Regions from separate parts of the Paenibacillus sp. cl130 genome, predicted to be linked through region 3. Evidence: riboswitches for the same ligand, from Rfam matches in the RefSeq annotation. Region 3 holds a riboswitch; each other region holds the start of a gene.
What was found. A riboswitch is a leader RNA that binds a small molecule or an ion and turns the genes downstream of it on or off. The one in region 3 is predicted to bind cobalamin.
Positions count from the first base shown of each region.

Region 1: it holds a riboswitch for cobalamin, as region 3 does, so the genes downstream of both, metE (5-methyltetrahydropteroyltriglutamate--homocysteine S-methyltransferase) here and BM358_RS13310 (ABC transporter substrate-binding protein) in region 3, are expected to answer to the same signal.
Region 2: it holds a riboswitch for cobalamin, as region 3 does, so the genes downstream of both, cobJ (precorrin-3B C(17)-methyltransferase) here and BM358_RS13310 (ABC transporter substrate-binding protein) in region 3, are expected to answer to the same signal.
Region 4: it holds a riboswitch for cobalamin, as region 3 does, so the genes downstream of both, BM358_RS04410 (ABC transporter substrate-binding protein) here and BM358_RS13310 (ABC transporter substrate-binding protein) in region 3, are expected to answer to the same signal.

Region 1 covers NZ_FOYG01000004.1:415,258-423,295, forward strand. Annotated here, with positions in the region: gene BM358_RS14225 (3-ketoacyl-ACP reductase) at 1-373, opposite strand, end outside; gene BM358_RS14230 (DUF4097 family beta strand repeat-containing protein) at 494-1,345, opposite strand; gene BM358_RS14235 (DUF1700 domain-containing protein) at 1,350-1,901, opposite strand; gene BM358_RS14240 (PadR family transcriptional regulator) at 1,894-2,223, opposite strand; gene BM358_RS14245 (DUF6985 domain-containing protein) at 2,606-3,139, shown strand; gene metE (5-methyltetrahydropteroyltriglutamate--homocysteine S-methyltransferase) at 3,227-5,545, opposite strand; cobalamin riboswitch at 5,705-5,901, opposite strand; gene nrdG (anaerobic ribonucleoside-triphosphate reductase activating protein) at 6,078-6,575, opposite strand; gene BM358_RS14260 (anaerobic ribonucleoside triphosphate reductase) at 6,572-8,038, opposite strand, start outside.
Region 2 covers NZ_FOYG01000004.1:446,606-454,643, forward strand. Annotated here, with positions in the region: gene BM358_RS14380 (GerAB/ArcD/ProY family transporter) at 1-692, shown strand, start outside; gene BM358_RS14385 (uroporphyrinogen-III synthase) at 794-1,645, shown strand; gene BM358_RS14390 (LOG family protein) at 1,852-2,406, shown strand; cobalamin riboswitch at 2,463-2,650, shown strand; gene cobJ (precorrin-3B C(17)-methyltransferase) at 2,961-4,757, shown strand; gene BM358_RS14400 (sirohydrochlorin chelatase) at 4,850-5,917, shown strand; gene cobK (precorrin-6A reductase) at 5,914-6,693, shown strand; gene BM358_RS14410 (precorrin-8X methylmutase) at 7,073-7,717, shown strand; gene BM358_RS14415 (cobalt-precorrin-5B (C(1))-methyltransferase) at 7,792-8,038, shown strand, end outside.
Region 3 covers NZ_FOYG01000004.1:199,990-208,027, reverse strand. Annotated here, with positions in the region: gene nikA (nickel ABC transporter substrate-binding protein) at 1-1,435, opposite strand, end outside; gene BM358_RS13330 (ABC transporter ATP-binding protein) at 1,578-2,354, opposite strand; gene BM358_RS13325 (ATP-binding cassette domain-containing protein) at 2,351-3,268, opposite strand; gene nikC (nickel transporter permease) at 3,268-4,083, opposite strand; gene nikB (nickel ABC transporter permease) at 4,098-5,027, opposite strand; gene BM358_RS13310 (ABC transporter substrate-binding protein) at 5,043-6,623, opposite strand; cobalamin riboswitch at 6,840-7,044, opposite strand; gene BM358_RS13305 (hypothetical protein) at 7,401-7,715, shown strand.
Region 4 covers NZ_FOYG01000001.1:928,706-936,743, reverse strand. Annotated here, with positions in the region: gene cbiB (adenosylcobinamide-phosphate synthase CbiB) at 1-505, shown strand, start outside; gene BM358_RS04415 (histidine phosphatase family protein) at 544-1,302, shown strand; cobalamin riboswitch at 1,424-1,618, shown strand; gene BM358_RS04410 (ABC transporter substrate-binding protein) at 1,825-2,832, shown strand; gene BM358_RS04405 (FecCD family ABC transporter permease) at 2,829-3,875, shown strand; gene BM358_RS04400 (ABC transporter ATP-binding protein) at 3,872-4,705, shown strand; gene cobT (nicotinate-nucleotide--dimethylbenzimidazole phosphoribosyltransferase) at 4,749-5,819, shown strand; gene cobU (bifunctional adenosylcobinamide kinase/adenosylcobinamide-phosphate guanylyltransferase) at 5,816-6,382, shown strand; gene cobS (adenosylcobinamide-GDP ribazoletransferase) at 6,379-7,248, shown strand; gene BM358_RS04380 (cobyric acid synthase) at 7,287-8,038, shown strand, end outside.

The DNA.
Region 1 (8,038 bases), 220 kb from region 3:
CAGCATGTGTGACATAGTAGGTTCCCATCAGGTTTACGCGAATAATACGTTCCCACTCTTCGGGGTCCATATCTGCGACTGTGCCAAAGGTAGCAATGCCTGCATTGTTGATCAAAATATCGACAGCGCCCAGCTCATGTTCCAGTGAAGCTACAGCGGCAGCGGCCTGTGTGCGATCCGATATATCTGCAACAGCACTCACCACTTTCACACCGTATGTACTCCCCAGCGAATCCTGCAGCTTTTGCAGGTCAGTCAATGTTCGTGAGATTAATCCCAGGTTAACGCCTTCCTTAGCTAAAGTTTCGGCAATTGCTTTACCGATTCCTTTGCTGGCTCCTGTAATAATGGCTGTTTTATTCTTAAGTTCCATCCAGTCTCCTCCTTTTCACTCCATAACGTGGTTGTGCATGTGAGCACATGGTTACATTATACAAGGTTAAACTCATTGAACCAAACTTCGCCTCTGATGAGGTATTCATCTAGAGGTCTCCTATTTGGAAATATTAATATCCCCTGAGGTGGTTTCTACCTTTATCACGTTCACACTACCGGGAACAGATTCGGGAGTATCTATACTCCCAGAGTCAGAGTGGACATTATAAACACCTTTAAAATCGGGAGCTTGTTTAATCTTCACGTCACCAGAATCAGCATTCACTTCCAAGTTGGCTACGGCACGTTGTGTAATATTTGTCTCCCCTGAGGTTAGGGAAATAAGGCCATTACCGCTATAATCGCGGATGGTAACATCGCCTGAAGTAAGCTTCAACTCCATATCTGCTGCAAGCTGACTGGCTGTAAAATTGCCGGATGTTAAATTTGCGATCAGGTGGGTACTTTGGAGGTTTGTAATCTCGGCAGTGCCTGAAGTAGCGGTGATGGAAGTATTCTGCACGGAGGCATCTTGAAGTTTTACATTCCCTGAATGTGCATCTACCTGTAGGTCAGTTAGTGTTTCGCCGGAGGGCATCTCTACGGTAATCGTTTGATCCACATCAGGGGTGATCGAAAGGAATGACAAGGAAGCGGCCGGCTCCGATTGAATCGTAAGCTTACCGTTCTCAATTCGGGCATTATGAATTTGGTCGGCTACCTTTGTCTGAACTTCTCCACTAATGCGTATCGTACCTTGGTCGCCAGAGCCAGGAGTAAACAAAATAGAGACATCATCAGAACTGTCCACTTTCAGCTTCTGTAGCTGACCACGTGTGAACGTCCATTTTTTGTTAATCGCAGTTGTTTCCTTCATGACTTGTTGACTCCATGGGGCACCGTAGGCCACCATTCCGGCTGCGCCGATGACAATGCACAGACCTGCTGCAATAAACCACTTTTTATTCATGTTGTTAGTAAGCTCCCCTCAGGGTAGTCTGATTCCATTTCCAGTATCGTACTGTGCCCTTGACCATAAGGAGTAGGAGATAACGTACTCCAGGCAGCAGCAATAGACCTATACCCGTCAACGTGATAGAGAAAAAGAATTTGGCCGGGTAAAAGGTGCTGTTTAGTGCATAATCAGTAACGGCGAGAAGGGGGGCTGCAATGAAGCTGACCGATAGCACGGTCAATGAAGCCCATACTGCCCATAGGGTAGCCATAATCGGGATGGAGATTAGCAAATTGAGAAACAGCAGCCCTAAGAAAGTAAAAAGATTGCGTGCGAAGCTTCCCTGACGAAGCGGAGGAGAAGCGTTCCAGGCTGCATTGGGATCATCCAACGCTTCTCGGGCAATATCCTCCGGGTTACCCAGTTCATTGGCAATCTCACTTTCGCTTTTGCCATTAACCAACCCGTAGTCAAAATGCTGGCTCAAATCACTAAGCAGCTCATTGCGTACCTCTGCAGGGAGAGGAGAAAGAAGCTGCTCTACCTCTGTAAGAAACTGTTTTCTATTCATCGGAATTCCCTTCCTCCAGTAGGCTTGCGACATGATGGACAAAATCATTCCATTCCCGCGTAAGTATTCTTGTATAATTGCTTCCAGTATCAGTCAGCCGATAATATTTGCGGGGAGGTCCCTCGGTCGATTCCTGTAAATACGTTGTGCAGTATCCTTCTGATACCAGACGGCGAAGTAGTGGATATAGGGCTCCCTCAGCTACTTCAATATGACGGGAGACGGCTTGAGCCAACTCGTAGCCATAACGGTCTCTGCGTCCAATTAGAACTAGAACGCACAGTTCCAGTACCCCTTTTTTGAATTGGATGTTCACATTCACGAGCGGTGCTCCCTTCCTGGATGTTATCAATAATTCATAGGTGTCGTTCGGAATAAGGGGAAGAAACGTGTGTTTGTGCATAATTTGTCACGGGTACTAATTATAGAACAGTAGTCAGGTACAATTTAACATCATGTACTGATTAATGCAAGGTACTAAATTTTTAATAATAAAATATTTGTGCCGAAATGGGCAGATTTTCTTTCTTGAAGGCTTTATTGAATAGCGAATGTTGTAGAAAAAAGTATTTTTATTTGGAAATTACTCGAAATATGGCTGGAAGCACAAATAGGATGCTACTTTAATTTCATTCATTAAAATGATAGATTGTAAAGTATTCAATAGGGTTAAATATTACTTTTTATGAAGAGGTGGGTAAAGGGTGGATTGGAAAAATTGGTATATGGAACTGGAACAGGATGATGAGTCTTGGGATGTATCTGAGGAGATTGTTCTGCGTGGTGTAGTACATCTTAATTTTTGCGGGCAGCCCTCGGAAGTAGAAGTCGAATTTATCGTGGGGGCTGACTCCGAAGAACAGGCACAGACTATAGAAGAACCTACACAGTTGCAAAAAAACACATGGGAGCAGTATATGGAATATTCGTCAGCTATTCATCCTCAAGTGTTGGAGTCCATACACCATCATTATGCTGGCATAGTGGAAAAGTACCGGAATGCTTACAGTATATGGGGAGAGGACCCAGATGAATATGCGCCTTATGTGGAGCGGCCGGAACAATTGCTGGATCGAATACAGCTTGTGTCTATACTGATTTCCGACTCATCGGCAAAGGATGAACTGTATTTGAATTTTAGTTGCTCCTGGGATCAAGAACATGGCTTAGGCGTACATATGAAGCAGATGAAAATGGAGCATATTCAAGGCGTTTATACATTATATGACCTAGAATAAATCCCCCTTCCCGGCTTTTACCAAAAAGGGCCGGAAAGGGGAATAGGATATGGTGAAATGATGGTGCGATTCGATACGATAAAAAGATTAGTTGGATACAGCCAATGCAGCCCGGGCTGCTTGAGCCGCTTGTACCATTAGTCGCAAGGCGGCGATAGATTCCTCCTTGGTGCGGGTTTTCAGACCACAGTCCGGATTAACCCAGAACAAATCTGATGGCAGTACGCGCAGAGCACGCTGGATCATGCTTAGCATTTCAGATACATCGGGGATGCGCGGACTGTGGATATCGTACACGCCCAGACCGATGCCCTTGTCGTATACCTGATCTTCAAAGCTGACAATCAGTTCTCCGTGACTTCGCGAAGTTTCAATAGATATGACGTCGGCATCCATATCGGAGATGGACTGAATCATATGCTGAAATTCGGAATAGCACATGTGCGTATGGATTTGGGTCGCAGGTTCAACGGTGGCCGTGGTCACAAGGAAGGCTTGAACCGCCCAGTCCAGATAGGCTTGCTGTTGTTCTTTTTTCAGTGGAAGCCCTTCACGAATTGCAGGCTCATCGACCTGAATCATGCCGATGCCCGCTTGTTCCAGTGCCTCTACCTCTGCCCGTAATGCCAGAGCCAACTGTAAAGCAACTTGACTACGAGGAATATCGTTACGTTCAAAAGACCAGTTCAAAATGGTCACAGGGCCTGTAAGCATTCCCTTAACAGGCTTGGAAGTTAACGATTGGGCGAATGCCGTTTCTTCCACGGTCATGGGCTGATCGAAGGAAACGTCTCCGTATATAATCGGCGGTTTAACACAGCGGGAGCCGTAGGACTGCACCCATCCGTTTTGCGTAAAAGCAAAGCCGTTCAGCTTTTCGCCAAAAAATTCAACCATATCGGTCCGCTCAAATTCTCCATGAACAAGCACGTCAATGCCAATGTCCTCTTGAATATCAATCCATTCCTTAATTTGCTGTTGGATGAACGCCCGGTATTGCTCGGCTGACCATTCTCCTTTGCGATAGTGCAGGCGGGCCTTGCGGATCTCGGCGGTTTGCGGGAAGCTACCAATGGTCGTCGTAGGCAGTGGAGGCAACTTCAGCTTATTTTGCTGAATCTCACGACGCTCGGCGAAAGGAACGCTGCGTGACAGAGGCTCTTTTGCCAACAGGTCGGCCAGATCGGCAGCTGTCTGTACGCGTGCCGCTGAACTGTTGAAACGGGCTACCGCATCCGCACTTTGCTCAAGCTTGGCGAGTGCGGAAGGATCGTGTTTGCCAAGTGCAGCCGTCAGGACGGCGATTTCCTCCAGCTTTTCATCGGCAAAGGCCAGCGCTTGCACCAGCTCCTTGTCCAGCTTGTGCTCTGCCTCCAGACTGACTGGCACATGCAGCAGACTGCATGATGGCTGTACGATAAGCTGTGCGGCAGTGGTTTGTTCTGCTAACTGACCCAGCAGGGCAGCCACAGCGTTCAGGTCGCTTCGCCATATATTGCGCCCGTCAATAACCCCAGCGCCCAGCGTTTTTCCTTTAGGGAAGCCATGCTGCAATATATGCTGAAGATTTTCGCCATCATCATACACAAAATCAAGACCCAATCCCTGTACCGGAAGTGCGGACAGACGCTCATAATGGTCCAGGCTGCCAAAGTAGGTTTGCAGCATTATATTCAAGGAGGGCGCAGCTTGAGTCAAAGCTTCATAGACTTCCTGAATAATGTCCAAATCCTCTGCCGGGAATGAGGTGGTTAGGACAGGTTCATCGATTTGGACCCACTGAACGCCTTCTGCCGCTAGTTCAGACAGGATACGGGTGTACAGTGGCAGGAAGCTTCGTACGATGGTGGCCAAATCCTTACGATCATAGCCTTTGGATAAGGTAACGAATGAATAGGGGCCGATGAGGACCGGTTTCCCATCAATGCCTAGTTCTTGTTTTGCTTCACGATAAGCCTGTAAGGGTTTATTTTCAGTGAACACCGGGACTGCGTTTGCCAATTCAGGAACGATGTAGTGATAATTGGTATTCATCCATTTGGTCATTTCACTGGCGGTTGCTCCCTTCTGTCCACGAGCGATCCCAAAATACACGGACAGAGGAACCGGACCTGCGGGACGATGGTTGAACCGTTCGGGTACCAGACCGAACATTACAGATGTATCCAGCATGTGATCGTAATAGGAGAAGTCTCCGACAGGAATGCGATCAATCCCCTTGTCACGCTGCTTGCTCAGATGCTCCAACCGTAATCTTTTCATCTCCGTCTGCAGTTCGCTTTCGTTAATGCTGCCGTCCCAGAAGCGTTCCAGTGCTTTCTTCCATTCCCGGTTTTCGCCGATACGCGGATATCCCAGATTACTGCTAATCAAGCCGGACAATTCAGGCCATTCAATAATGGACATGTACTTTTCCTCCTAGTGGGTAGCTGTTTTATTTTTACGTACCAAAAAAGGCATTCTTCCCCCAGAGTTAAAAATAAGTAGGGGAAAGAATGCCTCCGTGATTAAAAAATCAAAAATACGGCGACTGCTCTTAACACCTCCCTATCTTCCGTAGGTACTTGCGATGTTGTTAAAATAGGCAGGTCTCCTGACTTACGGATCATGACTCTCAGCATTCCTTCCCGGTCTGTGGACCAGTGGATATATGAACAGCTGAAAGTTCCCCGTTTACAGTGGCGGGACCGTGCCGGATTTGCACCGGCTTCCCTTTTAAGCCTGATCTGAATAGAACAGACACCTATCTCCAAGCTATACGGTTAAGGTATGACGAATAATTATGCACTCGTATACTTGTTCACCATCATAAGTGAAACTTACAGGATGCGCAATAGAAACTCCAATGGAAACAGTTAGCTATATGAAAAAAAGACAAGCCTTACCCATGATGGGGACTTGTCTTAGATATATAGCATCTTGCCGGGTAAACTTCGCGTTAAGCCAATGAAACGGTATAGCCTGCCTGAATACTGGCTTTTACATCTACCAGACGCTGGTTGCGACTGCCCCGGAAGGGAAGGGTCAGGTCCTTTTGCTGTTCTACAAAACGACCATCCACAATCACATCGCACAAAAGCGCTAGCTCCTGTCGCTCCTGATCTGTGAGTAAATCTTCATAGACAAAGCCAGTATAAGCCCACACGGTTCGGTCGGGACAGGCCTCGCGGAAGTCACGCACAAATTGCGAGCATTCTGCTGCTGAGAAAAACGGATCTCCCCCGCAGAGAGTCAGTCCGTCCAACAACGGATTATCCATGATGTCACGAATGACTTCCTGTTGTCGTTGGGGTGTAAATGGCTCACCTGCACGGAAGCTCCACGACGCTGGATTAAAGCATCCGGGACAGGCATGACGGCAACCGCTAATAAACACGACAGTGCGCAGGCCGTATCCTTCGTTCAGAGATTCCGGAATGTAGCCACACAAATTCACTTATGTTTCACCCGGTCTCGAACTTCTGCCTGTTTTGCAGCATTAAAGCGAACGGTATAATCTCCTGTCAGATATCCGGTTACCCGACGTAAGCGCTGAAAGTGTGTATGCTCCTCATCTGTGCCGCATTGGGGGCAGCTTGTCCCGATAATCCCTTCATAACCACATTCCGTACAACGATCCACCGGGTGGTTGATAGAGAAATAGCCGATGTTCTGATGCAGCGCGTACTGAACAATTTTAAGAAACGCATCCGGGTTATTCCGCGCGTTACCATCCAGCTCGATGTATGAAATCGCACCAGCGTTGCAGAGGTTATGGAACGGAGCTTCCAAGCTGATTTTACGAGCAGCCGGGAGCGTATAATACACGGGAATATGAAAAGAATTCGTGTAATATTCTCGATCATTTACCTCAGGGATAATCCCGAAATCACGTTGATCCAGCAATGTGAACTTGCCCGACAGACCTTCGGCAGGCGTAGCGAACAATGTAATATTTAAATTGTGATATTCACTCATTCGATCGCAATACACGCGCATGGAAGTGATGATTCGCTGTGCCTCGCGGTATACGAAATCATCCTCCCCGTGGTGTTTCCCGTATAGTGCCTTCATGCACTCAGCCAGCCCGATGAACCCGATCGAAAGCGTACCGTGCTTTAGTACGCTTCCCACCTTATCATCTGGCGCCAGTTCTTCTCCACCTTCCCATACCCCTTCGCGCATCATAAAGTCCGAAGCTTTGGCCGGCTGGCTGGTCTGGATTTGATAGCGATGGATTAGGCCATCCACCGCAATGCGCATAACTTCTTCCAGTCTCGCATCAAAGCGATCACGGTCAGGTGTCAGGCGTTTGCCTGTGCAAATACCATACTCAATCCCAAGCCGCACCAGATTAATGGTATTGAAGGAGAGATTTCCCTTGCCACTCTGCCGGTTTCTACCGAAACGGTCAGAAATGGTGCGGGTACGGCAACCCATTGTCGCTATAATGGTATCCGGGTCATCAGCACGGTAAAAAGGCAAGTTGAAGGTGGCATCCACATTCACAAAATTGGGATACATCCGTCTGCTAGAGCATTCTACCGCCCGTAAGAACAAATCATAATTGATGTCGCCTTCTGCCTGGTTGATTCCCTCTTTGCATTGGAAAATATGCTGCGGAAAAATAGGAGTTTCCCCGCTGCCCAAGCCGCGAATAGTGGCCTCCAGCAGCGATTGAGTAACAAGCCGTCCTTCAGCAGACGTGCACATTCCGTAATTCAGTGAAGTGAATGGAATCTGTCCACCTGCCCGACTGCTCATGGTGTTCAGGTTATGAATGAGCGATTCAGCAGCCTGCCGGGTTTCCGTTTCCGTTTCTTCGCGTGCGAATGCGTATGAACGAGGGCAGACTTCTTGCAAATGGGGATTGGCCATATGTAGTTCGTCGTCAGACAGATGGGATTCTATCTCTTCCTC
Region 2 (8,038 bases), 250 kb from region 3:
TGCCGCTTTTTTTCGGGCGTAATATGGATTTTTCGGTACTGAGACCCTATTTACATCCGGAAGTAGATGGAGTGATCAAGGGCAGCTGGCGCATGCTGGGATATATGGCCGATATCATGATGGTTCCCTTTGTGATTTCTGGGAAGAGCTATAATGGGCGTAGTGCGTGGTATGGGCATTTGCTCGGAACCGCATTTCTGACCATGCTGATGTTGCTGTCGGAGTTGGTTATTGGTGTTCCTATCTTGTCCCGGCTATTTTATCCATCCTATGAACTAGTGCGTCAATTGCAGCTAACGGACTTTCTGGATCGGTTCGACTTGTTCGTGGCAGCACTGACCGTACCGACCTTTCTTACGAAGATTGGGGTTGACCTGTACGTTACCAGTTTGGCAGTAAAGCGTATGTTTGCCCATGCATGGGGAAGTCTGATGGTTTGGCCCGTAGGTTTGTTGGGTTACGTCTGTTCGTTTATGCTGTTCTCCAACATCGTGCAAATTTATGATTTCAGCCGGGAGTGGACCGCGGTGATGATCATTTTTTTTGTTATCATGCCCTTGTTGCTATGGATGTTGCTCCGACCCAAATCTAAAGGGAGAGGCGGAGATGATAAGGCATCTAACGGAGAGCGGGATAGCAGTAGTCAGAAAGAAAGCCAGCATGGAGGCAGAACAGGACACGACCACTTATAAGATTACTGTATTTATCGGAAAAGTAATTCTTATTTGTCTTTTACCCCTCTGATTGTATACTTGGTAGAAAGAAATACGACTTCTACAAGGGAGGCAACAGAATGGCACAACGCATGGCAGGTAAGAGAGTCGCTCTTGCTGGTCCCCGTAAAGCAGAAGAAATGGCGCTGCTAGTTGTGAAGATGGGGGGTGAGCCAGTACAGCGCCCGGCCCAGGGCACCGTTTTTTTGGATGATATCGAGCTGCGCAACGCTGTTGTATCGTGGGTGAAGCACCCTCCGGACTGGTACATCTTCACGACAGGTATGGGGCTGGATGCCTTGTTCGATATGGCAGAGGATATGGGCGTGGCCGAGCAGATTATGGAGTTGCTGCAATCCTCCAACATTGCAGCGCGGGGCTACAAGACGGTCAATGGACTCAAAAAGCGTGGCTTTACGCCAGCAGTACGAGACGAGGACGGAAGTTTGATCGGATTGACAGGAGCTTTCGCCCCATACGATCTGAAGGGGAAGGAAGTATTGTTGCAACTGCATGGCGATCCAGCTCCACGGTTGGTAAAGTGGCTGGACGAGCAGGGGGCAGTGACCCGCCAGGTACTTCCTTATAAGCATATCCCACCTGAGGAAGCAAAATTGCAGACGTTACTGGAGGATGTTATCCATCGTAATGTTGATGCTGTTACGTTTACAAGTGGTCCGCAAATCCGATTTTTGGCCCAATATGCCAGAGAGCAAAATCGAATCGAGGAGTTACTGGAAGCTTTTCGTGAGGATGTGATTGCTGTATCCGTAGGGAAGGTGACTGCACAGTCCATTGTGGAAGAAGGGATTGACCGAGTCGTGTTTCCAACCGAAGAGCGCATGGGCGCGATGATGGTGGAGCTGGGTAAATATTTTGAACATAACGATTCGGTGCATGGCTGTGGTCTGAAGATCGTGAATGGTCATTGAAATGAGATAGAAATTATAAATGCAGTATGCTAAAAAATGAACTTATATTTTGGGATACAGAGTAAAATAAAGATAAGGGCCTACGAGGTCTTTATCTTTTTTTGTTGGACATGCATCGACAAAGATTTTTGTTATAGCGAAAATGTTTATCTAATATAATGAATAAGTTTCGATGCATGATACTTAGGACAGGAGCTGAGACGTTAATGAATTCTATTTGCGTATTTGCCGGGTCCAGACCTGGACATTCATCGGTATATGTTGAGGCTGCAGGCAAGCTGGGGGAAGCCATGGCTCGCCATCATATCCGTCTGATCTATGGTGGATCTAGCAGGGGGCTGATGGGAGAGGTGGCGGATGGAATGCTGGCGGGTGACGGTCAGGTCACTGGCATTATGCCCACCCTGTTATTTGATGCAGAGATCATTCATCGGGGAGTTACCGAATTTATTGAGGTAGCAAGCATGCATGAGCGTAAAGCGGCAATGAGCGAGATGGCCGATGCGTTTATCGCTCTTCCGGGTGGCTTGGGAACCTTCGAGGAGCTATTCGAGGTATTGTGCTGGGCGCAAATCGGGATTCATCGCAAGCCCATTGGGCTGCTGAATGTGAATGGATATTTTGACCCGTTAGTAGAAATGGTGCGTCATAGCGTGCAAGAAGGGTTTACCGGGGCCGAGCACCCAGCGTTATTAAGTATCTCTGCGGACCCGGACGAATTGCTACATATGTTAAAAAATAAAGCAGAGAACTTGAAATAAAGCGTTTTTCGTGCTTGCACAACTGATTGAGGCAAGGTTATGATAAGACCCATAATCAAATAGCGGACAGACAAGGTGCCTTTGCGGTTGAGCAAAGGGTAACAGGGAATCGGGTGCAAATCCCGAGCGGTCCCGCCACTGTAAGGAAGAGGATTTTTTAAAATGGTCACTCGTGAAAAACGGGGAAGACGAAAGAATCCGTTGATGCCAAGCCAGGAGACCTACCTTGATCTGTATGCACCGTTAACCTTCGCGGAGAGGATGGGTGTACGAAATCAGGAAATCAGGCACACGTTGCTTTTTCCATGTTGGCTAGAGGTTTGCGTGGATATGAACGTGCAGCAGCGTTTGAAGCGTAAACAGTCAGATGGAAAACAACGGCAGGCTGGAGGAAGACAAATAGTGTCTTCTTACGCTGTTTGTTCGTCTGATGAGAGATGCGTACATAGAAACCCCATCCGGGCAGGATGGGGTTTTTTTGAGTTACACGATGTGCATAAATCATTGAAATAGATAGCATAGCTGCCCTGAAAAGGATGAATAGGAGGAGCACGATGAGCCCATTAGGAAAATTGCTGGTGATTGGATTTGGACCAGGAGATATGGAACATATCACAAAACGGGCGCTGGATGCGCTGGCCGAAAGTGAGGTCATTATCGGCTACAATACCTACGTTGATTTGATCCGTCCGTTGTTGAACGGACAGGAGATTGTACGCACAGGAATGACAGAGGAAGTGAGCCGTGCACAGGAGGCGGTTCGCCAAGCAGAGATGGGCAAGAAGGTAGCTGTCATTTCCAGTGGAGATGCGGGAGTCTATGGTATGGCAGGGCTGGTGTATGAGGTGCTGATGCAAAAAGGCTGGCGACGCGAGGACGGGGTTGAGGTAGAAGTCGTACCGGGGATCTCGGCTATTCAGTCCTGTGCATCACTGTTGGGGGCGCCAGTTATGCATGATGCGTGCACGATCAGTCTGAGTGATCATCTGACCCCATGGGAAACGATTGTGAAGCGCGTAGAAGCAGCGGCTTCGGCCGATTTTGTGATTGCATTATACAACCCGCGCAGTGGTCGGCGTACCCGCCAGATTGTGGAGACGCAGTCCATTTTGCTGCGTTACCGCGATCCGCAAACTCCAGTCGGGTTGGTGAAAAGTGCTTATCGTGAACGTCAGCAAGTTATTGTAACGACGCTGGAAGATATGCTGAACCATGACATTGGGATGCTGACGACTGTAATCATCGGCAATTCCTCGACGACGGTGTATGACGGCTTGATCGTGACTCCGCGCGGATATCAGCGCAAATACACATTAGATGCGACCGAGCAGGCACTCAAGCCGCATCAGCGTCTCCGCACGGAAGCGGAGCCGTGGTCGCTGGGCGCACAAGAGGATACACCGCAGGCAGGCGCAGCCCCGACTAAGCCCGCTGGACCCTCCGCGAGCGGCGCTGCGGTTGCGACGCAGGCACGCCCGCAAGCGATGGCTGCCGTGCAGGCAACGACTGCTGTGCAAACCGGCGCAGCCCCGGCATCGCTGGCGGCAGAGGCACTAAGCCGCCTCGCTGTAGGCGGCAAGCTGCCTGGCGCAGCCAACGCTCGCTGGAGCGGGCAAGCGCCTACCGCCGAGAGCACCGCCGGAACGTTAGCGGTGGCCGGAGCGGGGGCCGCGTCCGGGATGGCGACAGGCGGCTTTGGCAAGCCTGCGCTGTTTGAGGTGGGCGTTTCCCCGGGTGTGGGAAACAAGAAGTTCACCGCTCGTCAGATGGCGCTGCTCGCCGAGGTAGCGGGTGATGACGGCGAGCTGGAATACACGCCAGATCATCAGATCGTGCTGCGCGTGCCGTGTGCAGACCCCGAGGAACTGGTCGGACGGCTGCGGGATGAACGATTCATTGTCATGCCGATTGGCGATGTGTTTAAGGTGAAGGCGTGCGACTTCTGCAATATGGAGAAGGATGACGCTGTGCCTGTGGCTGAGCATCTACAGGTTGTACTTGGCGGATTACAGGCACCCAAGGAAACGAGTATTGCTTTGAACGGATGCGGTATGGCCTGCTATGGAGCGGTGCTGGAGGATATCGGAATCGTCTATCGCAAGGGAGGATACGACCTCTTCCTCGGTGGCAAAAAATTCGGTCGCAATGCTCATGCCGCTCAGCCCGTAGCGGAAGGGATTCCGGGCGATCAGATTACTGATATCGTGGAGAACGTCATTGCTGAATATAAGGAAAAAGGGCATCCGAATGAGCGTTTTCATAAATTTTTTAAACGTGTAGGCGTCGTTGCGGGTTTCCGGCATGAAGATGCACCAGCAACGGTAGAAGTGAATGCGGTTTGTGGTGATTAATGGAATGAAGGCCTGATGAACTGGATACAAGCATATATATAAAATAGGGCGTCATGCAGGTTATCCCTATTAAAGAGGAGGAAAAAACAGCAGTGGATGCAATATTGTTGGTTGGACATGGAAGTCGGGACCCGGAGGGGAACCAGGAGCTGCTGGAATTTGCACAGGCAGTGGCAGACCGGGTACCGGATATGTGCGTGGAAACCTGTTTCTTGGAGTTGGCACGTCCCAGCATTGCTGAAGGGATGCAAACATGTGTGGAGAAAGGGGCGACGCGTGTCGTTCTTATTCCGATTATCTTGTTCGCAGCGGTACATGCCAAAATTGATATTCCGATGGCTATTGATCGGGCAAAAGCAAAATATCCGCAGGTGGAATTTGTATACGGACGCCCGATTGGTGTTCACGAGAAAATCGTCAGCATTCTGCAAAGCCGCTTGAAAGAGGCCCGTCCGGTTGCGATTCCAGCGGGAATGAATAGCGCTGTAGAGGCATTTCCCGAGGTATCCGACGAAGAAACGGCGGTACTTGTGTTAGGACGCGGAAGTAGCGATCCAGATGCGAACAGTGACTTTTTCAAAATCACCCGTATGCTGTGGGAGCAGCTTTCTTATACGTGGGTAGAGAGCAGCTTTATCGGTGTGACGCAGCCTTCTTTTCCCGATGGATTGGAGCGTTGTGTACGATTGGGGGCCAAAAAGATTATCGTGCTTCCCTATTTTCTGTTCACGGGTGTGCTGATTAAGCGCATCGGAGAAATGACCCAGGAATTTGCCGAGGCTCACCCTACATTACAAGTGGAGATGGGCGGATATTTTGGTTTCCATCCCCAATTGATTGAACTGGTGCTGGAGCGAGCTAAGGAAGGCTTGTTTGGCAAGGTTACGGCCAATTGTGATAACTGCCAGTTCCGTCTGGAGGCGCAGGAGCACCACCATCATCACCACGATCATGACCACGATCACCATCATGAGCATGAGCACGACCATGAACATCATCATCATGCACATGAGCACGATCATCATGATCACCATACACACAGCCACGATCACACTCATGAGCATGTCCATGCTCACAGCCATGATGACCATGATCACCATCACGAGCATTCACATACGCCATCTGTAGTGAACGGAAGCGGGCAGGTGAAGGGCTCATGATATTCATGCTATGCGGAACGAGCGACGCTCGGGAATTGGCGCTGCAAATCCGTGACAATGGCTTCAGCGTATTGACCTCGGTCGTAACCGAAAGCGCGGCAGCCAGCTTGTCCGAAGTGGGACTAGACGTACGTACAGGACGAATGACAGCCGATGAAATGGCTGCAATGATTCGGGAGCAGGGAATACTGGCCGTCGTTGATGCCAGTCATCCTTTTGCAGAAGAAGCACATGCGAATGCGATGACAGCCGCTCGCGTATCCGGAGTTCCTTATATTCGCTACGAGCGAACGGGACTGGTATATGACAATCATCCGTTGCTCCACATCGTGTCTTCCTATGAAGAGGCCGCATTAGAAGCGAAGCAACTCAAAGGCTCTGTAATGCTTACGACAGGCAGTAAGACGCTCGGCACGTTCACCAAGCATTTACTCGGAGACCCGGAGATTCGTCTGGTTGCACGCATGCTGCCGCGCTTGGACAATATGGAGAAATGTAGCGAACTGGGCATGGAGCAAAAGAATATTATTGCCATGCAGGGACCCTTTTCCCGCGAGATGAATGAAGCATTGTACAAGCACTATGGCACGACCGTGATGGTCACCAAGGAAAGCGGACGCACGGGAGCAGTGGATGAAAAGGTTCAATCTGCATTGGAGCTGGGGATTCACGTACTTTTGATTTCCAGGCCGGAAGTGGAATTTGGCACAGTATTTGATCATTTCGACGGAGTCATCGACGCATTGCGTATAGACAAAGAGGAGTCTGTGCTTTAAGACATAAGCCTATGAAGTTGGTCGGTCCAGTCAATCCGATGAATTCAGAACGATTTCTGGCATGTATTTAAAATATAGTCATCTTAAAATGTGCAGTTTTTGTGTAGAGGTGTTTGTAACTCCTTAACATGAATGTTATTTTCCCTATATAAGACGAACTTGAAAAATGAATATAAAACGGAGTAGTCGGAATGGTGCTGTACAAGCGTAGCGGTCGCTTTTGTCCCCGGATTTCTACGCTGATCATAAGTTTTATTCAAGGAATCCGGGGGCGGTGGCGATGGGAAGCACCATCCGACTGCGTAGTGGAACAATAGGTAACTTTAATGTTCTAAGCTAATTTAATTTTCTAATTTTCCATAAGGGAGTGGTCGATACGATGGATTTTAAAACAGATTTCAAACCGCTAACGGTACAGCCGCAGGAGATTGAAGGCAAAAGCTTCGAGATGATCACTGAAGAACTGGGAGAGCATCCTTTTACAGCAGAGCAATATCCCGTTGTACAGCGTGTCATTCATGCATCTGCTGATTTTGAGCTGGGCCGCAGCATGGTGTTTCATCCAAAAGCGATTGAAGCCGGGGTTGCAGCTATTCGCGCAGGACAGCAGGTAGTGGCGGATGTGCAAATGATTCAAGCTGGGCTGAGCAAGGATCGTATCCGTCAATTTGGTGGGGATGTGCATGTGTACATATCTGACCCTGACGTCATGGAAGAAGCGAAAAGGCTGAATACGACACGCGCCATTATTTCGATGCGCAAAGCGATTCAGGCGGGCGAAGGCGGTATCTATGCCATTGGTAATGCACCGACAGCGTTGTTGGAGTTAATTCGTCTGGTGAAAGAAGGAGCAGCTAAGCCCGGACTGGTAATTGGCATGCCCGTAGGCTTCGTCTCGGCGGCAGAATCCAAGGACGAGCTGCGCAAGCTGGATATTCCGTTCATTACGAATATTGGACGCAAGGGCGGCAGTACAATTGTCGTAGCAGCATTGAATGCGATCTCCTTAATGGCTGTCCGCTAGATGCGGTTGTCCGTTTGCTGTATCATGAAATGAATTGGAACATGATCAGCAGAAGAGGTTAAGGAGGAATTGACATGGAAAAGGAAGCGGCGTCCGTCGACAGGCCCAAACGGATGAAAAGCGGTGAAGCTCCCGCACCGGACAAGCCAATGCGGTCAGGCTTTACGACTGGAGCTTGTGCGGCTGCAGTGGCTAAAGGAGCGGTACAACTGCTCATCACGGGCATTCCGCCGAAGGAAGCAGTGATATCGCTGCCCGCGGGCTTTGATCATGCGTTTGAGCTGATTGAGCCTGTGTTGGACGCGGACGAAGCTTCCTGCA
Region 3 (8,038 bases):
GCGCTTCGTGTACTTGCTGATCCAGATCTTTCTTCATCGGGAGGGCACTCAGCACCTCGGAAATTCCGAAGCTCTTCTTGGCAATGACATTAATAAAGGAATGCGGATCATAAGGTGCACCATAGTTGTACCAGAAGTACAGATCAAACTGGTTGGATCTAAGGCGCTTGATTTGAACCGTCAGCTCCAGTCCGGTCAGGTTCACTTTGACACCCAATTCTCCCCATTCAGCCTGAATGGTTTCAGCCATCGCCTTTTGGATCGGATCAGTCTTATCAAAAATCAGCTCAAAATCCAGCTGTTGTCCGTCTTTTTCCCGTACTGTACCGCCTGCGGGCAGCTTCCAGCCAGCCTCATCCAGCAACGATTTGGATTTTTCCACATCATAGCCAACAGGCTGTAAGTTTACATTCGTATACGGATAGTTTTTGGATAAAACCGTATCCGCTGTTTCCTCCAGCCCCGAGGTTACACCTTCCACCATTGCCTGCTTGTTAAAGCCATGCTGGAGTGCCAGACGTACCCGAAGGTCTGCCAGCTTGGGATTGGATGAGTTGAGTAACAGGCTTCTTGTACCTACAGGCTCGGACAGCGTGGTAACATACTGATTCGTGTCGCGAAGCTGTTTGAAAGCATCCAGACTAATGACACCCTCTCCATAAATCAGATCCAGGTCGCCTTTTTCAAAGGCCATTACACGGGTTTCGCCATCGGGAATGATTTTTACCGTAATTTTATCCACCTTCGGTGCAGTACCCCAATAGTTCGGATTACGCTTAAAGGTTGCATATTCATCTTGCTTGTATTCATCCAGCATCCAAGGTCCTGTACCTACAGGTTTCTTGATTCCTTTGGACGTATCTCCATCATCCGGGAACCCCGCTTCACCCAGAAAACGGAACGGGCGAACGACAGACAAATCCTGAAGCACTGGGTAGTATGGCTCTTTGAGCGTCATTCGGAAGGTGCTGTCATCTACAGCTTCAGTTTTGTCGAGAACGCCTACTATACCAAGCCAGCTGTGCGTTTTCTCATTTTTCATAATAGCGTCAAAGTTCTTTTTGACAATGGTCGCATTAAATAGCGTTCCATCCGAAAATTTCACACCTTTGCGCAGCTTAAACGTATATATTTTGCCGTCCTTGGAAATAGTCCAGGATTCAGCCAAAGCAGGCTCCAGCTTGCCTCCTTGCTTGTAGCTGACTAACGGCTCATAGACCATGGATTGTGCAAAAAGTTGGGAAGGATTGTATACGTGAGGATTCATCGTACCAATGTCACGCGGCCACGATAGCGTGATCGACTTTTCATTGGCAGCTCCGTCAGTAGAGGTGGATGCAGGGGTTTTTTCCTGCTTCGCGCAGCCCAAAACAACGGATAATAAGAGGAGCGCCACCAACATAAGGGTGGCAGTCTTGCGGTGTCGAACGGACATCAATGTATTTCCCCTTTTCTATATATGTGATAATGATTATCATAATCATATTTAGAATAGGTACCACGTTCTATTTTGTCAACAATATTCGACAAGCAATCCTCTTATTTATTTTAAATTTGTATAATATTAAATTTATGGCTTAATTCTCCAACGCTTGAAACAGAGTACGCGTGTACTCATGCTGTAACAAGTCTTCATCCCATTCCTTAAAGATTTCCACGATCTCCCCCTGAACCATGACGGCAACTCGATCACAAAACTGGCGAGTAGATTGGAGATCGTGAGTGATGAATAGGTAGGACAACTGACGTTCCATCTGCATTCTTTTGAGCATGTCCAGTACAGAAGACTGCGTTGTCGTATCCAGATTGGCGATCGATTCATCGAACAAGATAATATCCGGCTCCACCGCCAACGCTCGGGCAATACATACCCGCTGTTTTTGCCCGCCACTCAGCTGTGCTGGGTATTTTTCCAGACTGTCAGCCTCCATTCCTACTGATTCCAATAGAGACAGACAAATATCCAGCGCCTGTGCTTTTAGCTCAGGAAAATAGTTGTGGATCGGCTCCATTAAAATATCTCGAATGGTCATACGAGGATGCAATGAGGAGGACGAATCCTGTGCAACCAACTGGATTCGCTTGTACAGCTGAACGTCCTTCGTCTTTTCGAAATGTATAGGCTGATGATCCAGCCAAATCTCCCCTGAGGTCAACGACTCCAGCCCTAGAATACATTGTGCCAGCGTGCTTTTGCCACTTCCACTTTCTCCAACCAATCCAAGACACTCCCCCTGCCGTAACTCCAGACTCACCTTTTTCACGGCCTGCTCGCTATCTTGCGTGCTGAACCAGCCTTTTCTCCGTTTGCGGACAGGGTATGCTTTGGTCACATTCTTCAATTCCAGCATCACTGGTGCATCCTTCCTTCCGGGCTCATCTCCAACACTCGATCTGCTATGCGGCTCATACCTTGGCGATCATGTGAAATCAACAATATGGTGAGATCAAAGTCTTCTCTCAATTGTTGCAGCAATGCCAAAACCTTGTCGCGGTTGATAACATCCAACGCCGTAGTAGGCTCATCGGCAATAAAAAGGCTTGGACCTGAGCTTAACATTGCAGCCAGCAGCACCCTTTGACACATGCCTCCGCTTAGTTCAAAAGGATATGACGACAAAATATGCTCAGGATCTGTAAACCCAACCTTGCGGAGCAGAGAGCGCAAATAGGCCTCCCGCACTGGAGTAGCGCCTCCTCTGGCTATCTCCATGGCACGGATCAGCATCTGCCGCATCCGTGGCAGCACGCCCAGCGGGTGGACTTGCTGCGGTGCAGTGTGGGATGGGGCAGCACCAGCGTGCCCCGGCTCCATCTGGTCGTGCGGCATCCGACGCCGCCCGTGCAGTCTAAGCGTATCCATCAGCTGGGCGCGGACAGTCCGGATCGGATTCAACCCGCTCAGCGATTGTTGAATGAGCAGGGCAATATCCTCTCGGCGCAGCCTTTGCCAGCGCCGTTCCTGGAACGGGAGAGTGTCTTCCCCGTTATAGTAGATACGCCCTTCCGTAACACCGATACCTGGCTCCAGCATGCCTGCGATTGCGTGTGCGGTCAGACTCTTGCCGCACCCGCTCGGTCCGGTCAGGGCCACAATCTCCCCTGAATATATGGAAAAGCTCACATCCCGCAGCAGTGGTTTGCTCCCACTTCCGCTTGCTCCTACGCCTGTGCGGCAGATTTCCAAATGTTCCACGTGTAACAACGGTTTTCGCCCTGCCACTTGTTCTATCGTATCCTTGCCCCCAAGGGCTATTTGATCTCCCACTATTTGGTCGCCCCCTTTTCCGAAAAGCGGTCGCCCAAAAGCTGGCAGGCAAGTACGAATAGCATAATCGCCAAGCCTGGGAAAATCATGACATGCGGAGCCACCTGAAAATATGAGGTTGCATCATGCAGCATCACGCCCCACTCTGGCTTGGGCGGCTGTACACCCAGTCCAAGAAAGGACAGCCCAGCGATCATCAGCACCACGCGTCCGATATCCCATACCGCATAAACCAACAACTGCGGCAACGCTTGTGGCAATACATAACGTCTCAGTATACGCGCGTGTGAATTGCCGGATAAACGGGCATACCGAACGTAGTCCTCCTGACAGGCTTTTTGAACCAGACTACGGATATACCGGACATAACCCGCCCACCGTACCGCAATAATCGCAAGGGTCATGTTAACAAAACCCGGGCCCAAAATGCCCACAATTGCCACCGTTAAAATAATATCAGGAAAAGCCAATACGCCATCGATTCCCCGCATGATCAGCTGATCTACACGTCCACGCACATAACCAATGAGCAACCCTATAGGCAGACTGAAGCACAACGTAGCTACAGTAATTGCACATGCGATTAGCACGCTCGTCCGAATCCCGTAAATTAGCCGTGACAGCACATCCCGACCCAGATGATCCGTACCGAAAGGATATTTCCGACTGGGTGGTGCCAGACGGTTCAAAAGATCCACTTGAAGAGGATCATGAGGAGCGACCCATGGAGCCAATAACCCAAGCAGCACGATCAGACCAAAAAGTACGCCTCCTGCCAGCAAGCTCCCTTGAAAGGAAAGCCGTATCTTTTTCATTTTCAGCTTCCCCCTTAACGCAAACGTAGCCTCGGATCTATCGCCGTCTGGACCAAATCCACCAAACACTGAACACCTACAATTAAAAATACGGCAAAAATAACATACCCCTGAATCACCGGATAATCTCGCTGGGTAATCGCATCTATAAAATACTTACCTAACCCCGGCCATGAAAAAATGGTCTCGACGATGACATTACCTGCCAGCATAAATGATAGATTGGTACCTAGCAGTGTAATCATAGGCAGAACCGCATGCTTAAATATCTCAAAAAACAGGATATGCATACGCGAAAAGCCTCGAGCCTTCGCTGCTTTCACAAAATTCCGGTCACCCAGCTCCAGCATTTGAGCGCGCAGTACACGGGCTTGCACCGCTCCCAAACCTGCGCCAAGAGTCAGCGCTGGGAGCACTAGATGTGTCCAGTCCTCCCTTCCCATGGATGGGAGCCAGCCCAAGCGAACGGAGAATAGATAGATCAACAGAAAACCAAGCCAAAAAGAGGGAATCGACGATCCCAGCAGGGCAAACAGCCTGCCCAGACGATCCAGTGGGCCGCTGATTTTTAGCGAGGCAGCCAGTCCCAGCCCCAGCGTAAGCACCGTCATGACGGCAAAGCCCGCAGCAGCTAGCTCCACAGTAGCAGGCAGTCTGTTCCATAGTTCGGCTAGCACGGATTCCTTGGATACATACGAGGTGCCCCAATGCCCCGTGAACACATCTCGCAGCCAGTTCACATATTGAATATGAAGCGGCTCGTTTAAGCCCAGTTCCTGCCGTAGCGTCGTCAACGCCTCCTCAGAGGCAGGGACATTATGCGCGGTGAGCAAAATAGTAGCAGGGTCACCAGGAGCGAGCCGCATCAGTACAAAAGTCAGCGTGGATACAACGAATACAATGATGAGCAGCTGCGCCACACGTTCCAGTATAAAACGAATCATAGGATACGCAGCTCGTTATTCCGTAATATCAGATTGCGCTGTAATATAGTAATACTCGATCGGATGGGGTGTAAAACCCTCCACCCCTTTTTTCACACCAAACACATTATCAGGATGCACAATGAACGACTGTGGCAAATCCGCATTGATGATATCCAGCGCTTGTAGTGTCACAGCATTACGCTGCGCTGTATCCTTCGCCAGCTTCAAGCTGTTAAGAATACTCTCTAGCGGTTTGGAACTATACCGGCTTACATTGGCTTCGCTTTTCGAAGAATAAAACATGTCCATAAAATATTGCGGCTCTCCTGTATGAGCAGTAAGCATGCTGTACATTGCAAAATCCCAATCGTTTTTGGTCAACGCCTCGTCGATATTTTCCACCTTGCGAATCTTGACCTGGATTCCCTCTTTCAGCAATTGGCTTTGGATGACCTCAGCCATAACAGAGAGCTCTGGACGCTGAGGGAAAGTCAGCAGCGTAACCTCGAACGGCTTGCCTTGCTTAGTCCATGTCCCTTGAGCGTCCTTCTGCCAGCCATCCTTCGTCAACAGCTGCTCTGCCGTTCCATCCAGCGCTTTACGCTCAACTTTACCGAAGGGAAGAATGCTCGGGAACGGACTACTTGCTTCCGTACCGAAGCCCCTCATGACGGCGCTCACAATCGATGTGCGCGGAATCAGGCTGTCCACCACCTTACGGTTCGCCGCATCCTTGAATACTGGCGATTCCATATTGTACACGATCATATGGGTGCGCAAGGAGGGAGCCGACAGCACTTGTAGCTTGTCGTTCTTTTTCAGTACCTCTGCGTTATCAACCGGAATATCCGTCGCTACGTCCACCTCGCCGGATTGCAGCGCCATCAGACGCGAATTCCCGTCCGTAATGAACTTCATCGTCGCTTCAGCCAGTCGTGCCTTCTCGCCCCAATATCCGTCATAACGCTCTACGACCAACGATTGGTCCTTGTTGAACGCTTTGATTTTAAAGGCGCCTGTCATCGCTGGGTAACTCTGCTCATCTTTCATCGATGCCACATCCAGTACAATTGTCGATGGATCAGCTAGATTGGACACCAGCGCCGCGTTCGGCTGGTTTGTCGTGATTTTCAAAGCCAGCGGGCCGCTTACATCAATGGACTTCACATTCAGTAAATCCTTAGCCAGATGGCTTTTCTCGATAGAGCGCAGCAAAGACGCTTTTACACCTACTGCATCCATACTCTTTCCATCATGAAAAGTGACTTTATCCTGCAAGCTGAACGTCCAAACTGTAGGACTATCCTGCTTCCACTCCTTTGCCAGCCAAGCCACAGGCTCCAGCTTTTCATTCAAACGTACCAGTGTCTCACCTGCACCGGATCGCATCACATCCCAGCTATTATCTCCGTGCGGGTCAACGCCTGACGGTTTCCATGTATACGCCATTACCAGCTTTTTATCTGTCGCTGTTTGTTGTGCTGACGCGTTTTCACCCTTGCCGGAGCTATCCGACGTCTTATTGCTGGCACATCCCGAAAGAGCCATAACTGCCAGCAGCAGCATCACCCCTGTACATATCAACCATGAACGCCTGCTACGATTGCTAATCATTCAATGAATCCCCCTCTATCTTGTAAAATCATATAAACCTAACGCAAAACGCGAAAAAAGCATTCCGGACCACTTGATCAGCAGTCAGAAATGCTTTCATTATAAAATGTCAAAACTCACCTCGAAGCCAACTCCAAAAACATAGAAGGGATCAGATCGGTTTCAGACATTCCGTATGCAGCACGCCTAACCACCTCCCCAGCATCCCGTGGGTCTGACAGTGATGTCAAAACAGGCAGGTCTCCTGACTCCAGGCGCATCTTTCAGGCCTTCCCGGTTCTTCACAGTTCCAGTGGCTGTTCTGAAAGCTCCAGCAGTATCCTGCTGATGCCTGTATACAGTGGCGGGCCCGTGTCGGAATCAACCGAACTTCCCTTTTAAGTGAACACGCTCAACAACCATCTACATGGTCTCAGCAAAACCCCGTACATAGAGTCGTCCGGCTCACACCTGTTTTCTTCCTTTATTTCTTTCCATTACGATCTTATTTTGTTGTCACAGGCTTGTCAATAAATGCTGCACAATAATTTAAATTTGAACGATGTGGCGAGAATGAAGGTGATGTCTATTCATTGCGTGCACGAAATGACGGGCATTCCGTCTCCCTCATGATGTCCCGAAAACTGTACCAGACTACTTAATGAATCTAAAAGAACGAAAATTTAGCAGCGAGATTGCAGATCAATTTGTACAAGCTATTAAAAAAGATACATTATTCCAAAGGCCTGAAAAAGCAGTTGGTTATTCCTTCTCCAAAAAATTGAGGAAGAAAAAAATTTGAAAAGCGACAAAACCAAAGAGTTGATCGGAAATTTAGTGAGCAAACCTTGTGGAATTTCTATTATAAGGATAACAGCATTGGGGGCAGCTACCAAACAAAAGAACTATATTGTTGATTCTTCTCAGACAGCCTTTGAGACAAATTTAACTATTAGAGAATTTACCCGTAAAACATTCCTTAGTGATTTAGAGAATGAGTTTGAAAAGCCTCCGGTGATTAGCCGGGGGCTTAATTTGTTAACTGACCATTTCCTGACAAGCCATGTCAGCGTGCCGTTTAGGTGCCTAGCAGTCAAGTTATTTTTTAGCTAGTAAGTGAGCGAAGCGAGGGATCTTGCAGGTCGTTCACAGCGTCGTACTGTAAACCAGGACGAAGCGACGGCTTGCTTTTACGCTCGAAAAGTTGTGGAGCTAAAGAGTTTTGTACGAACAACCAAACGGGGAGGCACTTGCTATTAAACCGTCAGTTAATAAAAGGACCGTTGCGATCAATACGGCTCTCTTCTATCTCATTTTAAATTTTATCCATTAAATAAAATTATTTACAAACATAAAATTTACAGGTAATATTTACTTATTCCTTCTTATGGATAAAAAAACAATTGTATACACGACTCCAGAGAGGAGACTTAGTA
Region 4 (8,038 bases), on a different contig from region 3:
GATTATTTCGCCGCTTTTTTATGCCCTGATCGGGGGAGCACCCTTGGCGCTGGCTTATCGTGCTGTGAATACGCTCGATTCCATGGTTGGCTACAAAAATGAAAAGTATCTGCATTTAGGCTGGGCTTCAGCACGTCTGGATGATGTCGCTAACTACATTCCGGCACGCCTGACAGCGGCAATGCTTGTGGTAGCGGCGTGGATGTACAAGCGAGATGCTGCAAGAAGCTGGCGCACAGTCAAGCGAGACGCTCGTCTGCACCCAAGCCCGAACAGTGGCTTCCCGGAATCGGCTGTTGCCGGTGCACTGGGGATTCGTCTTGGAGGCTATAATGTGTATCATGGCGTGCGCTCCTTTCGTGCATACATGGGCGATTGGATACGACCGCTAGAGTCGAAAGATATACGGCATACGATCCAGCTGATGTTCGCCGTGTCCAGTATGTTTGTAGGATTGTGTTTGTTAGGAGCCGCAGGTTGTTTTGCCTTGGGATGGGTGCGGTGAGGAGTGACACACTGAATAATGATCGAGCAGGAAGTGACATGATCTTGAAACAAGATATAGCAGCAAAAAGGACAGTAGAATACGCACAAAGTCCGAACTCACAGGAGGATAAGGTGCCGTATGATGCTAAAGAAGATCTGCATTGGGACATGGAACTCGTGTTAGTTCGTCACGGCACAACCTTATGGAACAAGGAACGTCGATATCTAGGACACTCCGACTTAGGTTTGCTACCGGGAGCAGAGCAGGAATTAAAGCCTTTGCAAGAAAAATTGCAAGGGCAGTCCTTTGCTCGAATCTATTGCAGCGATTTAATGCGATGTCGCCAGACCTTGCAGATCATTGTGCCGGAATCAGAATTGACGTCTGGAGATTCCCTATCTACTATGTCTCCTATGATGGAACCACGTCTGCGAGAGCTTCATTTTGGCGAGTGGGATGGAAAAACGTATGACATGCTCAAGGATGTGTCTTTGTATCGCGCTTGGATTGATGAGCCACAACGGATAACCCCTCCTGGAGGAGAGTCTTGGACAGATTTTGTGAATCGTCTACGGAAATTTCTTGACTCTCTGTATGAATGGCGTGTTGCTATGGAAGTTCAACCCATGGATTTGACTGCTGCGCCGCTCTCTGTTTTGGTCGTTACGCATGGTGGCGTAATTCGTCAGTTGGCTTGCATGCTGATACCGGGTCATGATTTTTGGAGTCTGAATCCGAGGCCGGGAGAAGCATTTAGGATTCAATTGAGGCTGGCAGGACGGCACAATTACATAGCAGAAATGCTTCCTCATTAGGTTAGACACCTGCGGATAAAGAGGCTGTTTGGGTTGTAAGCCGCCTCTTTTTAACCTATAATCATCAAGTAAAAGAACGGCTTGACTACCACTTATCAAATATCCAGCAGACGAGGTCGGCGCAGCGTGATGAAACTATGGTTTCCCTTGCCTGCGCTGTTAAAAGGGAAGTCGGTGTGAGTCCGGCGCGGTCCCGCCACTGTAAATGGAAACATGCCCGTTAGTCCTGCTTTATGTGCTACTAAGCATATGAAAGAATTTCAGGACATGCATTTTACCATAAGTCAGGATACCTGCCCGTCCGCCTGTCACCATAGTCCTTCGAGGAAAGGATGACGTGTTCGCAGTGACTGTCCATGCGGAAAGAAGCTGCCGCCTGCGCACGATCTGCGCTAACGTGGCCCCTGTGTCCTGATATGAGGATGCGGGGTTTTTTTGATAGGAAAAGAAGGCTGGATTTAGAAGATATCTGATGATGTTCAAGTAACGCTCTTAACGATTTTTTATGAAGGGGTGCAAATCATGGCAGGAAAAAAAATAAAGGTTTGGACAACAGGTCTATTGGTTCTGATTTTGGCAGTTGTGCTGAGTGCATGTGGAGCTAATGGGAAAAATGCTGAAAATAAAGAGAACCAGAATTCTTCACAGCAGCCGGGACAGACCGTAACCGCACAAGAGCCTCCGGGCAAAACAGTTTACCCACTCACGGTTAAGGATACAACAGGACAGGAATTTACATTCAAAAAAGCGCCGGATAAAATCGTTTCCGTCTCCCCGGCAGAAACCGAGGCGCTGTTCGCCATCGGGCTGGATAAGGAAATTGTTGGCGTCTCCGACTACTCTGATTACCCGGAAGCAGCTACGAAAAAGCCTAAAGTGGGCGGTATTATGAAACCGAACGAAGAGGCGATCATTGCTGCTAACCCGGAAGTCGTTTTTGCAGGGATATCACTTAGTGAACAGGCTACGACCAAGCTGCGCGACATGGGAATTATGATTTTTAAAACGGAACCGAAGACAGTTGAAGATGTCATGGCTAACATCGAATTGTATGGGAAAATCACCGATCATCAGAAAGAAGCGAGAGCGGTGACTGACAAGATGAGAGCAGATGTAGCTGAAGTGAAAGAAGGAATTAAAAATATCGGTAAAGGTCAGAAGCTGCGGGTATACGTCGAGTTTTCACCAGGCTGGACAGTTGGTAAAGGCGAGTTTATGGACGAGCTGATTACGTTGGCGGGCGGCGAAAATGTAGGCGCCACGCAGAAGGGGTGGTACCAAATTAGTGAGGAAAATATTATTGCTGCGAACCCTGACGTGATTTTGTACAGCAAAAGTGTCAAGGACGACAAAACTGGTCAAACGCTCGGTGAAATCATTAAAGCTCGCAGTGGATGGGATCAAATATCGGCTGTTCGCCACAACCGGGTGTTTGCCGTGGATGATAATTTGATCAGTCGTCCGGGTCCACGCGTAACGGAAGGTCTCAAGGAAGTGGTCAAGGGCGTGTATCCTGAAATTTTCAAATGAACCGTAAACTGATCGGCTTTGGAGGAACAGGTCTTGTCCTGCTGTTACTGACGCTGCTGCTCTGTCTTGGCATCGGCTCGGCCAAGCTTCCGGTCAGCCAGGTCACGGGCATTCTGGTTAACCACCTTCCGTGGTTAGGCGATACGTTTACACCGGATTGGAATACATCCTCAGAGCAGATTATTTTGAAGGTCAGATTGCCACGAGTGTTACTGGGAATGTTGGTAGGGGCAGCGCTGGCGCTGGCGGGAGCCGGATTTCAGGGTGTGCTGCGTAATCCTTTGGCTGATCCGTATACACTGGGGGTATCCTCGGGGGCTTCGGTAGGAGCGGCAGTACTGATTTATTGGGGCCTTCAATTTTCATTTGTTGGCATATGGACGCTGCCGCTAGTGGCATTTACGACCGGAATGCTGACGCTGTGGATGGTGCTGACGTTGGCACGGGAAGGTGGAAAAATTCCGACACAAAGTCTCATTTTGTCGGGTGTGGTGATGCAATCCTTTCTGGGGGCGGTTGTTTCCTTTCTGACAGCCATGTCGAAGGAGACGGTCAATGAAATATTGTACTGGACGATGGGAAGTCTTAGCCTGCGCGGTTGGTCATATACAGGAATCCTTTTACCTTATGTGGTCATAGGACTGGTATTTCTATGGAACCGGGCACGTGTGCTGAATATTTTGGCTTTGGGTGAACGTCAGGCGGCTCACATGGGAGTTCATGTAGATGCGACGAAGCTATCTGTTCTGATCATTTCCACGCTACTGACAGCAGCCGCTGTCTCGGTATGTGGAGTGATTGGCTTTGTGGGACTCGTTGTACCGCATATCATTCGTCTGGTGACAGGTCCTGATTACCGGATGATTGTTCCATTATCTGCGCTCGGTGGAGCTATTTTTATGGCTTGGGCAGATACGGCGGCTCGCACGTTGTTAGCCCCCACGGAAATTCCTCTGGGCGTGATGACGGCCTTTGTTGGGGCACCGTTCTTCGCATATCTCCTGTACCGGAACAAGAAGCTGCGCAGGGGGGAAATGCTGTGACAGAACAAAGTGAACAACAGAAGGTACGTGATCGGGCGTTAGAGGTAGCGGGTCTAACACGTGCCTATGGAGAGTTCCATGCGTTAAAGAATATAAGCTGGAGCGTCGACGAAGGAACTTGGTGGGGGATTATTGGTCCGAACGGCAGTGGAAAATCCACCTTGCTGCATTTGCTTTCCGGTGTAGATCAGCCAACTTCGGGAAACGTTCATATCTATGGCAAAAAGGTCGGTAGCTACAGCAGAAAAGAGCTTTCCCGACTCATAGCCGTACTCCAACAGGAAGGGCTTCCTCCAGTGGGATACACCGTCAGGGAAGTCGTAGAAATGGGACGTTTTCCTCATCAGGACTGGCTAGGCAGGGAAAAGGGTGTTGATGTGGAGGCGATCACGGATCGCGTGCTAGAGCGATTGGGTCTTACCACGCTGGCGGACAGAGCATTGGACCGCTTGAGTGGGGGACAGCGACAGCGTGTAGCTTTGGCAAAAGTAATGGTGCAGGAGCCACGAATATTGCTGCTGGACGAGCCTACGACCTATCTGGACTTGCGCTATCAGCTTGAATTTATGGAACTGTTGGCAGATTGGCGCCAAGAAACGGGTGTGACGATTATTGCGGTCTTGCATGATCTTAACTTGACAGCCCAATTTTGCGAAGATTTGCTTGTACTCAAAGATGGAATGGTTGAAGGATTGGGAGCTTCATCGAAGTTATTAACCGAGGATCGGATTCGACGAGTATACGGTGTTGAGCCTGTGATGCTTCCGCATCCCGATAGCGGTGTGCCGCAGCTCTTGCTGCGCAGGAGTGCTTCGGATACAGCAGATTAAATAAACGATGAAACACACTTAAAAAGAGCAGGGAGTGGAAGTTATGAACAACAAGCTGCGTCAGCTGATCGATAGCATTGCCCAGCCGGATGGGGTGGCGGCCTCGGCAGCTTCAGCCCATTTGGACCAATTAACAAAGCCACCGGGAAGTCTTGGAAAGTTGGAAAGTGTGGCCATCAAGCTAGCAGGAATTACAGGAGTGGACAAGCCTGAATTTGATCGTAAAACGGTTATGGTCATGGCTGCGGATCACGGGGTGTGTGAAGAGGGAGTCAGTGCCTTTCCGGCTGAGGTTACACAGCAAATGCTGTATAACATGCTGTCAGGTGGCGCGGCAATTAATGTGCTGGCACGCCATGCGGGCGCAGATGTCAAGGTGGTAGATGTTGGCGTGAATGCGGATGTCGCTCACGCGAATCTGGTGGACCGTAAGGTACGCATGGGTACTTCGAATATAGCTAAAGGGCCAGCGATGCTGCGTACAGAAGCGGAACAGGCGGTTTTGGCCGGAGCAGAAGCCGTAGCAGAAGCGGTCAAAGGTGGCACACGGCTATTCGTTACCGGAGAGCTGGGCATCGGGAATACGACAGCCAGCGCTGCGGTCGTATGTGCTCTCACCGGACTGGAGCCGGAAGTTATCGTAGGCCGGGGGACGGGTGTAGATATGGCTGGGCTTACCCGTAAAATATCGGTTGTCTGCCGCGCATTGGACGTGAACCAGCCAGATGCAAATGATGCGTTCGACGTACTCACTAAGGTCGGCGGTCTAGAGATTGCCGCCTTGGCAGGAGTCATCCTCGGGGCAGCCGCACATCGCTGTCCAGTTGTGTTGGACGGCTTTATTTCAGGCGCAGCCGCCCTCGTAGCGCGTGCACTTGCGCCTGCAAGCGCTGCGTACATGCTTGCATCGCACGCCTCGGACGAGCGCGGGCACGCGGCGGTGCTCCGGCAGCTCAAGCTGGAGCCCATGCTTCATTTGGACATGCGGCTCGGGGAGGGCACAGGCGGTGCGCTTAGCTTGCACCTGATTGATGCGGCGTGCCGCATTATGCGCGAAATGGCGACCTTTGCCGATGCAGGCGTATCGGACGGTCAGGGAGCCGCGCAGCGATGAAAGCGCTCGTGACTGGCGGGGCACGCAGCGGGAAAAGCGGCTTTGCCGAGCGATTATGCATGTCGCGCGCGCCTGGCGCCTGCTACATTGCAACGGCGCAAGCCTATGACATGGAGATGAAGGAGCGCATCGCCCTTCATCGGGTCCAGCGCGAGTCTGCCGGATACGACTGGCAGACGCTGGAGGAAGCGAAGGCGCTGCCGGAGCTGCTGCGACGGCTTGGCGGCGATCAAGCGTCGCAGCCATCACCCGCGCCTATGGTGCTAGTCGACTGCCTGACCCTGTGGCTGTCGAACGTGCTGCTGGCCGCAGGCGAGGACGGCGAAGCTGCGTCCAGAGCTGCCATTAATGAACTGGCGGCAGCTGTGGAGCAGTATCCGGGGCAGCTCGTCATCGTGACCAACGAGGTTGGTGACGGTATTGTGCCCGAATATCCGCTTGGTCGGCTGTATCGGGATTTGAGTGGGGTTATGAATCAGCGGATTGCCCGTCTTTGTGATGAAGTATTTTTGGTGACGGCGGGCATTCCCGTAGAACTCAAACAGTTGGAATATAAGCTATGAGCCGCGAACGTCAGGCTGTTGCTGCGGCTTTTCAATTTTTAACGCGTCTTCCGGTGAAGGCGGAATTGGATTTTTCCCCGGATTTGCTTAAACGCAGTGCAAGTTATTATCCGCTGGTCGGAGTGGTTATTGGCATCATTGTCTGGGGCTTTGCGGCGCTTACTTCTATGGTGTTGCCGCCGTTGCCGTGTGCGATTCTTACGCTTGTTGTCTGGGTTTGGTTGACGGGCGGATTGCATTTGGACGGGTGGATGGATGCGGCTGATGCCTTGTTCAGCTACCGATCCCGTGAGCGGATGCTGGAGATTATGAAGGATAGCCGTGTAGGAGCAATGGGCGTTATTGCTTGTGTGTTGCTACTCATGCTCAAGGCTTCTTTGCTGTATACAGTGTTGGTTGAACGGAATGTGTCTGGCTTACTGCTGCTTCCGATGGTTTGGAGCCGCTGGTTTATGGTACATGCAATGAAGCGCTGGCCTAAAGCCCGTAATGATGATGGGCTGGCTGCGCGTTTTGCTGATATGAGTGGTGGCCGCGTAGGGTTAGCCGTATTCTGGGCTGTATTAGTGACCCTGAGTGCTGCCGTAGGACAATATCTTCTGGCAGGTTTGGCTACAGCAACAAGGGATACTGGGAATCTGTCGTTGGCAGGATCAACCATACAGACGTTCCTTTCATATTCTGAGAGCCTTCCAATCTCGATAGGTTTTGTGTTGATTCCGGTCTTGGCTTACGGTGTTGGAACCTTCACGGCAAACCGTATTAACCGCCGCTTGGGTGGACTTACGGGAGATATATACGGAACTTTAAACGAATTGCTGGAGACTGTTTTATTGTTGTTTATTGTAATTTTGTACGGGTTGTGACCAGATTTGAAATGAATTCGTTAAAGGGGAAGAGGCAATTGTCAACTTTCGAACCGTCCTGCACGAACCCGGCAGCCGTATTGATGCTTCAAGGAACAGCGTCGGATGTGGGCAAAAGCGTGGTGACAACTGCGCTTTGCCGTATTTTTACGCAGGACGGATATCGTCCCGCACCGTTTAAGTCGCAAAATATGGCGTTAAACTCTTATGTTACCGAGGACGGCAAGGAAATTGGACGCGCTCAGGGGGTGCAGGCTGAGGCCTGCGGTATTGAGGCCACGACTGACATGAATCCGATTCTGATTAAGCCAGTCAAAGATATGCACTCACAAATTGTTGTACACGGTGTACCTTATGCCTATATGAGCGCCTCCGATTACCGGAAGGATTTTTTGCCAAAAGCCAAACAGACCGTTATGGATGCTCTGAATCGGTTGCGTGATACCTATGATATTGTCCTTATGGAAGGGGCAGGCAGCCCGGCAGAGATTAATTTGAAGGACCGAGATATCGTAAATATGAATTTGGCAGGTTGGGCGGATGCACCAGTGTTGCTTATTTCAGATATCGACCGGGGGGGTGTTTTTGCCTCTCTCGTAGGAACCATCGAGTTACTGGAACCCCATGAAGTACAGCGTATCCGCGGATTTATCATTAACAAATTCAGAGGTGATCTGTCTCTGCTTCAACCGGGATTAGACTGGCTGGAAGAACGGACGGGCATTCCTGTACTCGGTGTATTGCCCTATCTACCAGACATTCGCATTGAAGCAGAGGATTCGGTAGTACT